2 regions of the Wukongibacter baidiensis genome follow, and region 2 is predicted to be linked to the other one. Evidence: a T-box and tRNA genes for the amino acid it is inferred to sense, from the RefSeq annotation. Region 2 holds a T-box; the other holds one or more tRNA genes.
The links. The T-box of region 2 lies ahead of proS (proline--tRNA ligase). A T-box ahead of a tRNA ligase gene usually reads a tRNA of that ligase, here a tRNA-Pro.

Region 1 (3,440 bases), 2.3 Mb from region 2:
TATAAAAATGTATACAAACTATATGTTAGGAGGGATATGATGGAAGGTTTCGATATATATAATGATATATCAGAGAGAACGGATGGAGATATCTACATCGGCGTAGTTGGACCTGTAAGAACTGGAAAATCAACATTTATCAAAAGATTTATGGACTTATTAGTAATACCAAACATAGAAAACATTTATAGGAAAGAAAGAACTAAGGATGAACTACCTCAAAGTGGAACAGGAAAAACCATAATGACAACGGAACCCAAATTTGTACCAAATGAAGCTATAGAAATTGCATTAAAGGAAAATGCTAAGTTCAAAGTAAGAATGATAGACTGTGTAGGATATTTAGTTAGGGGCGCGCTAGGACACCAGGAGAATGGTGAACCGAGAATGGTAATGACACCATGGTTTGAAAGTGAAATACCATTTGAGGAAGCAGCGGAAATAGGCACTAAAAAGGTTATAACCGATCATTCAACGATTGGATTAATGATTACTACAGATGGCAGTATTACTGATATCACAAGGGATAGTTACATAGATGCTGAAGAAAGAGTAGTAAGAGAATTGAAGGAACTCAAAAAGCCATTTGTAATGCTGCTTAATTCTATTAACCCAGAGGCTAAAGAATCTGTAAAGCTCAGAGAAGAGTTAGAAGAAAAATATGGAGTTCCTGTAATTCCTCTAAACTGTGCTAGGATGGAAATTGAGGATATCAATACAGTACTTCAAAAAATTCTCTTTGAGTTCCCTGTTAAAGAGATAGGAATCAATTTACCGAAATGGATTGAAGGTTTAGATCCTAACCACTGGCTTAAAAATCAAATATTACTTACAATAAAGGATGCTATTGATGATACGAAGAAGATTAAGGATATAGATAATCTAACAGGCAAGTTTGATGAAGTAGAAGTATTAACTGGAGCAGAAATAAGTAATATTGACCTTGGTCAAGGTAAAGCAGATGTAAAAATGCATACTCAGGAAGGATTGTTCTACGATATTTTAGAAGAATTGACTGGGTATAAAATAGAGGGTGACCATCAGCTTCTTAGCCTAATGAAATCTTTCTCAAAGGCTAAGAGGGAGTATGACCGGGTTGAAGAAGCCCTTAAGAGTGCTAAGACCTTTGGCTATGGTGTTGTGCCACCGGTTCTTGATGAACTAGAACTAGATGAGCCTGAAATGTTCAAGCAAGGTGGTAGATTTGGTGTGAAAATCAAGGCTAATGCGCCATCATTACATCTAATAAGGGCAGATATTACTACAGAGGTTTCACCACTGGTAGGAACAGAAAAGCAGAGTGAAGACCTTCTAGGTTATTTAATGAAGGAATTTGAGGCTGATCCTAAGCAAATATGGGAAACAAATATGTATGGTAAATCTCTCGAAGATCTAGTAAAAGAACAACTTCAAACTAAGCTATTCATGATGCCTGACAATGTTAAAATGAAGCTGCAGAAGACACTTCAGAAAATTATTGACGAGGAAAGTAGAAACTTAATTTGCATTATCATTTAATGTTTTAATATAGAGGGATTAGCAATCCCTCTGAGGTTGTTAATAAACTCGAATTTCTTCGTTGTTGATGGGCCAAGAACCCTTACGTATGTCTATATACGCTGCGGTCTCTTGGTTTCAGCACGCCTCGAACTTCGAGCTTCTTAACAGCCTATCATCTTGTTAACTTTGTTAACAATCTGAGAGGGATTAGTAATCCCTCTATATTAACTTATGTATAACGAGCTCGCTTGATAAATATTGAAAATTGTGTATAATATTAATGTAAGGGGTTTTCTGGGTGTAGCGCAGCTTGGTAGCGCACCAGAATGGGGTTCTGGTGGTCGGAGGTTCAAATCCTCTCACCCAGACCATTTAAATGTCTTGGACTATGACTTGTTTCATAGCTTTTTCTTTTATTGAGATGATTTCAATAGAAAAATTTTGACTAAAAATGAAAGGTCTGAGTTTCTTTAAACATGAGGGAGCTGTTGATTCCTTTATTCAAAATAGGTGATTATATGATTTACATTGATTATTTGTTAAAATTCTCTATAGTTTTGTTGATTGTTTCTATATTCGGATACTTGTTATCCCTACTTAAGGAAAAGTATGACTTATTTAATAATAGGGTATCTTTTAAAAGCAAAAAGATAACTCAAACTCTATTAGATGAGTTGGACTTGAAAATATTTAAGTTGGGCAATATTAATCTTTCAATTGGGGATCAAATAAAAATCTATCTTAAAAACAGCAGATCTATAAAAGGAACTGTTTTAGGAGCTAAAAGAGAAGATAATACTCTTTGCATACTTACTCTAGAGGATAAGATAGTGGAATTAAATGTGAGCAAAATAAAAAGATTACGAATATTAAGCAGGTATGGAAAATTGTTTTAGACTACGTTAAGTAGTCTTTAGTTTTTTTTGAAGCTACTTCTCGAAGAGAAATCTGATCAAAGGGAAAAGATTCTATGCTTTTATGCTTCTATTAACACTTTGGTGATAACAGGACTAAATTACTATACAATTTTTATAAATAACTAGAGGAAAAACAACATATTTGAAGAATAAATATATAGTGGAGTTCATAACTAAGAAATCATTTATCTATAGGTGATAAAATGAAAAGAAGACAAAAATTATATAGAGTTTTATTTTTCTCAGTAATTGTGATTTTTTTTGCGTACAAGCTTATATATGGTGTATTCATAAGGCAGCCGGATACCCAAATAGTTGAATTTGGAGAACTAAGTACTGAAAGGAATTATCAGTGTGTAATCATCAGAAATGAGAGAGTAATCAAATCACCTAATGAAGGTATAATTAAGTATTATGCTGAAGAGGGAGAAAAGGTTGAGAAGAACTATAAGATTTCTGAAATTTATACCTCTGACGTAAGTGATGAGGACAGACAGAATTTAGTTGAATTAAATGACAGAATTGATGAGATACAGTCTAGTAAAGGTAATTTATTTAAAGTGGATATAGATAAACTAAACACTGAGATAAGTAGAATTGTAGAAGAGCTGAGAAGTGCTAGAATAAATGAAGATTTTGAGAAAATTAGACAATTGGAAAAAAGCTTAGAAAATAAGGTGGATAAGAAAAGAAGAGTTAGTGGAGACAAAAGCTTTTCAGGATCAAACTTGGAAAAGCTGCAAGGAGAAAAAGATATACTTGAAAGTAAAATAAAGAATTCTATCATTGAGATAAATAGTTCAGAATCAGGGATTGTCAGTTACTATATTGATGGGTTTGAAGAAATCCTGACACCTAATAATTTAGGGAATATAAAATATGAGTTCATAAAAACAATGGAGCCGGTTTCGAATAAACTAAAATATGATAAGGTAATTTATGATCAGCGTATATTTAAGTTAACAGATAATACAAGCTGGTATATTCTAATTGTTACAGACTCTAAAGATGCTAATACCTTTA
Region 2 (3,440 bases):
AAACTAATTGTTCCATATCATAATATTCACAATAATTAGAATGTGTGTATAATTTAAAGTAATAAAAAATGAGATAGACAGTCTATTCTATAAACTATCTATCTCATTTATATCTCACTCTATTTCGTTTTTAAAACTTAATCCTAGTAAGCCTTTGCAACATAAACCATATGCTTTGCTTCCTTGCCACAGAAGTGACATTTGTCGCCAAGGTCTTCCTGCTCGAATGGAATACATCTTATTGTTGCACTCGTCTCTGCCTTAACATGCTCTTCACATTCTCTTTCTCCACACCACATAGCTTTTGCGAATCCAGGCTTTTCTACCATCTTTTTCTTGAAGTCTTCAAAGCTGTCTACATAATATGTGTTTTCATCTCTATGCTTTCTAGCCCTTTCAAGCATATCTCCTTGAATAGTATCTAAAAGCTTTACTATAGTTTCAGTTAATCCATCCATTGATACAGCTTCCTTTTCAAGGGTATCTCTTCTAGCTGCCATTACTTGATTATTCTTAATATCTCTTGGACCTACTTCTATACGAACAGGTACACCCTTCATTTCATATTCGTTAAACTTCCAACCTGGTGAGTAGTTTTCATTGTCATCAAGGTCAACTCTTAAGCCTGCACCTTCAAGCTCTTTTTTAAGCTCGTACGCCTTATCTAGTACGCCTTCTTTATGCTGAGCTATAGGTATAATTACTACCTGTGTTGGAGCAAGAGCTGGAGGTAATACTAAACCTCTATTGTCTCCATGTACCATGATCACACCACCGATAAGTCTAGTAGATACTCCCCATGAAGTGTGATAAGGGTTCTGCATATCTCCATTTCTATCTAAGAATGATATGTCAAATGCAGTTGTGAAGTGCTGCCCAAGGTTATGAGAAGTACCCGCCTGAAGAGCCTTTCCATCATGCATCAATGCTTCCATTGTATATGTTGCATGGGCACCAGCAAACTTCTCTTTCTCACTTTTCTTACCAACTACAACTGGTATAGCTAGTAAATTTTCTGCCATTTCCTTATATATATTCAGCATCTGAATTGTTTCTTCTTGTGCTTGTTCTTCAGTCTCGTGTAGTGTATGTCCTTCTTGCCATAGGAACTCAGAAGTTCTAAGGAATGGTCTCGTGCTCTTTTCCCATCTTACAACACTACACCATTGATTATATAGATATGGTAGTTCTCTATAAGACTTTAACCACTTCGCATACATTTCACAAATAATAGTTTCAGACGTAGGTCTTACACAAAGTCTTTCTGCAAGTTCTTCTTTACCACCATGGGTTACCCATGCAACCTCTGGTGCAAAGCCTTCAACGTGCTCTGCTTCCTTTTGTAATAAGCTTTCAGGAATAAGTAGTGGGAAATAACAGTTCTTATGTCCAGTATCCTTAAACCTCTTGTCTAAGAAGCTCTGAATATTTTCCCAAAGCGCATATCCATAAGGCTTTATTACCATGAAACCCTTTACTGGTGAATAGTCCACAAGATCTGTTTTTCTGATAACGTCTGTATACCATTGTGGGAAGTCAACTTCCATAGGAGTAATTTCTTTTACAAAATCTTTATCCTTCTTACCCATTGTAACACTCTCCTTTTATATATTATTTAACTATGAGTTTCATTTTTAAAAGTTTTAACGCAAAAGAAAAACCCTCGCTCTATTCTTTAGAGACGAAGGTTTTTTCGCGGTACCACTCTAATTAATTGTTATCAGTCCTAATTCAAATTATTAATTAGAACCTTAAACAAATTATCTTTTTACGATGATAACGGTTTCGCAACCGTATGACTTAGATATACTTATTTCGTCATAGGCTCTGGGGTTGGTTCAAAAAGCATATATCCTATGAAATCTTCCAGCCAGTGGATTTCACTCTCTAGAGGCATCATCATTTCTACTTTTCCCCTTCATAGCTCATGGTATTAATTTTTATATTGTATTTTCATATTATACACTAAAGTAATAAATTATTATACATTTTCATCAAAATCTCTTTGCCTTTAAGTCACTTATTTATAACATTATATTTAAATCATTTTATTTTGTCAACACTTACTATTGCCTGTGAAGCAATTCCTTCTCCTGTTCCTGTAAATCCAAGCCCTTCAGTAGTTGTAGCTTTAACGTTAACCCCATCGATATTAATATTTAATGCATCTGCAATATTTGCTCTCATACTTTGAATATGAGGAGCCATTTTAGGTCTTTGAGCAATAATAACTGCATCAATATTATTAACTTTATACCCCTTTTCTTTTAGTTTACTATTTACTTCAATAAGAAGTTTAATACTTGAAGCCCCCTTATATCTCTCATCGCTATCAGGGAAATGTTTACCAATGTCACCTAGAGCCACAGCACCTAACATGGCATCCTTAATAGCATGAAGTAAAACATCAGCATCTGAATGTCCTAATAATCCCTTTTCATAGGGAATGTCTACTCCTCCAATAATAAGTTTTCTATCCTCTACCAATTTATGTACATCATATCCTATTCCTACGCGCATTGTATCATCCTTTCAGTTTTAAATCAACTTTAGTAATATCATTCTCTAATCTATTTCTACATATTTCCCGGGAAATCCAAAAAATAATTCTTGATTCGACTATATTATACCAAAATTTATTACCATAAACTCTTGATATTTTTAAAAATTTTCGCTATAATTCATGCTTTTTTACATCAAATCCTATGGCGATATTCTTACACTTAACTTATATTATTTATAATTCTCTTTCTTCTAATAATAAGCATAGTCAGGATTATTAATCCCAGTATAAGGATGAAAGGAGGTTCATCCATCTCCGTGACATCACCTATGTCTAAGGCCTTCTTAGTACTTAGAATTTTTCTTTGTTTCTCAAACATAGCCTTCTCTTGAGCCTCGTTCTCTAAGACTATATATGAAGTTAGGGGACTCATTACTTCCGTAACAATACTGTTTTTCACCATGGAAAGTGAGTTTATAAAATATTTCTCTGGATGAAGTAAACTACTGTTATATGCTGCCTTTAATAGAACCCCATCATGCCATTTCGAATCTCCCAGGTTATTCTCTAGTAAGGTAAAATCATGGTTAAGCAATACAATACTATCTTCTCCACTATCTTCAAGATAATAAATTCTTTTATTAAGATTCAACTTTAAAACAGAATCATAGGTAAAGCCACTAAGTATTTTTCCAGGTTCTCGTACAGCTTCTGTTTTTAGAGAATACTTAACCAACTGACCTCTTCTATCAAGCTGATAGCAATATAATCCCTCTGGCAAAACAAACTTCCAATCCTTTATATCCTTTGAAATAACAGCATTGTGAAAATCATTTGTGGCTAGAATTATTACAGGATATTCTTCTTTGTTGTCTACGTAATTTTCATATAGAATTCGCTTAATAGTATAATCTAAAAATAATCCGCCCTGGACCTT

Region 1: it has a tRNA-Pro gene. The T-box ahead of proS (proline--tRNA ligase) is inferred to sense a tRNA for this amino acid. The anticodon was not compared.

What each region holds. Positions count from the first base shown of each region.
Region 1 is NZ_CP138202.1:578,525-581,964, reverse strand. It holds gene spoIVA (stage IV sporulation protein A) at 40-1,518, shown strand; tRNA gene R9X47_RS02875 (tRNA-Pro) at 1,795-1,871, shown strand; gene R9X47_RS02870 (hypothetical protein) at 2,019-2,396, shown strand; gene R9X47_RS02865 (HlyD family efflux transporter periplasmic adaptor subunit) at 2,621-3,440, shown strand, end outside.
Region 2 is NZ_CP138202.1:2,924,341-2,927,780, forward strand. It holds gene proS (proline--tRNA ligase) at 144-1,589, opposite strand; T-box leader at 1,675-1,931, opposite strand; gene ispF (2-C-methyl-D-erythritol 2,4-cyclodiphosphate synthase) at 2,044-2,520, opposite strand; gene R9X47_RS13380 (MSEP-CTERM sorting domain-containing protein) at 2,724-3,440, opposite strand, start outside.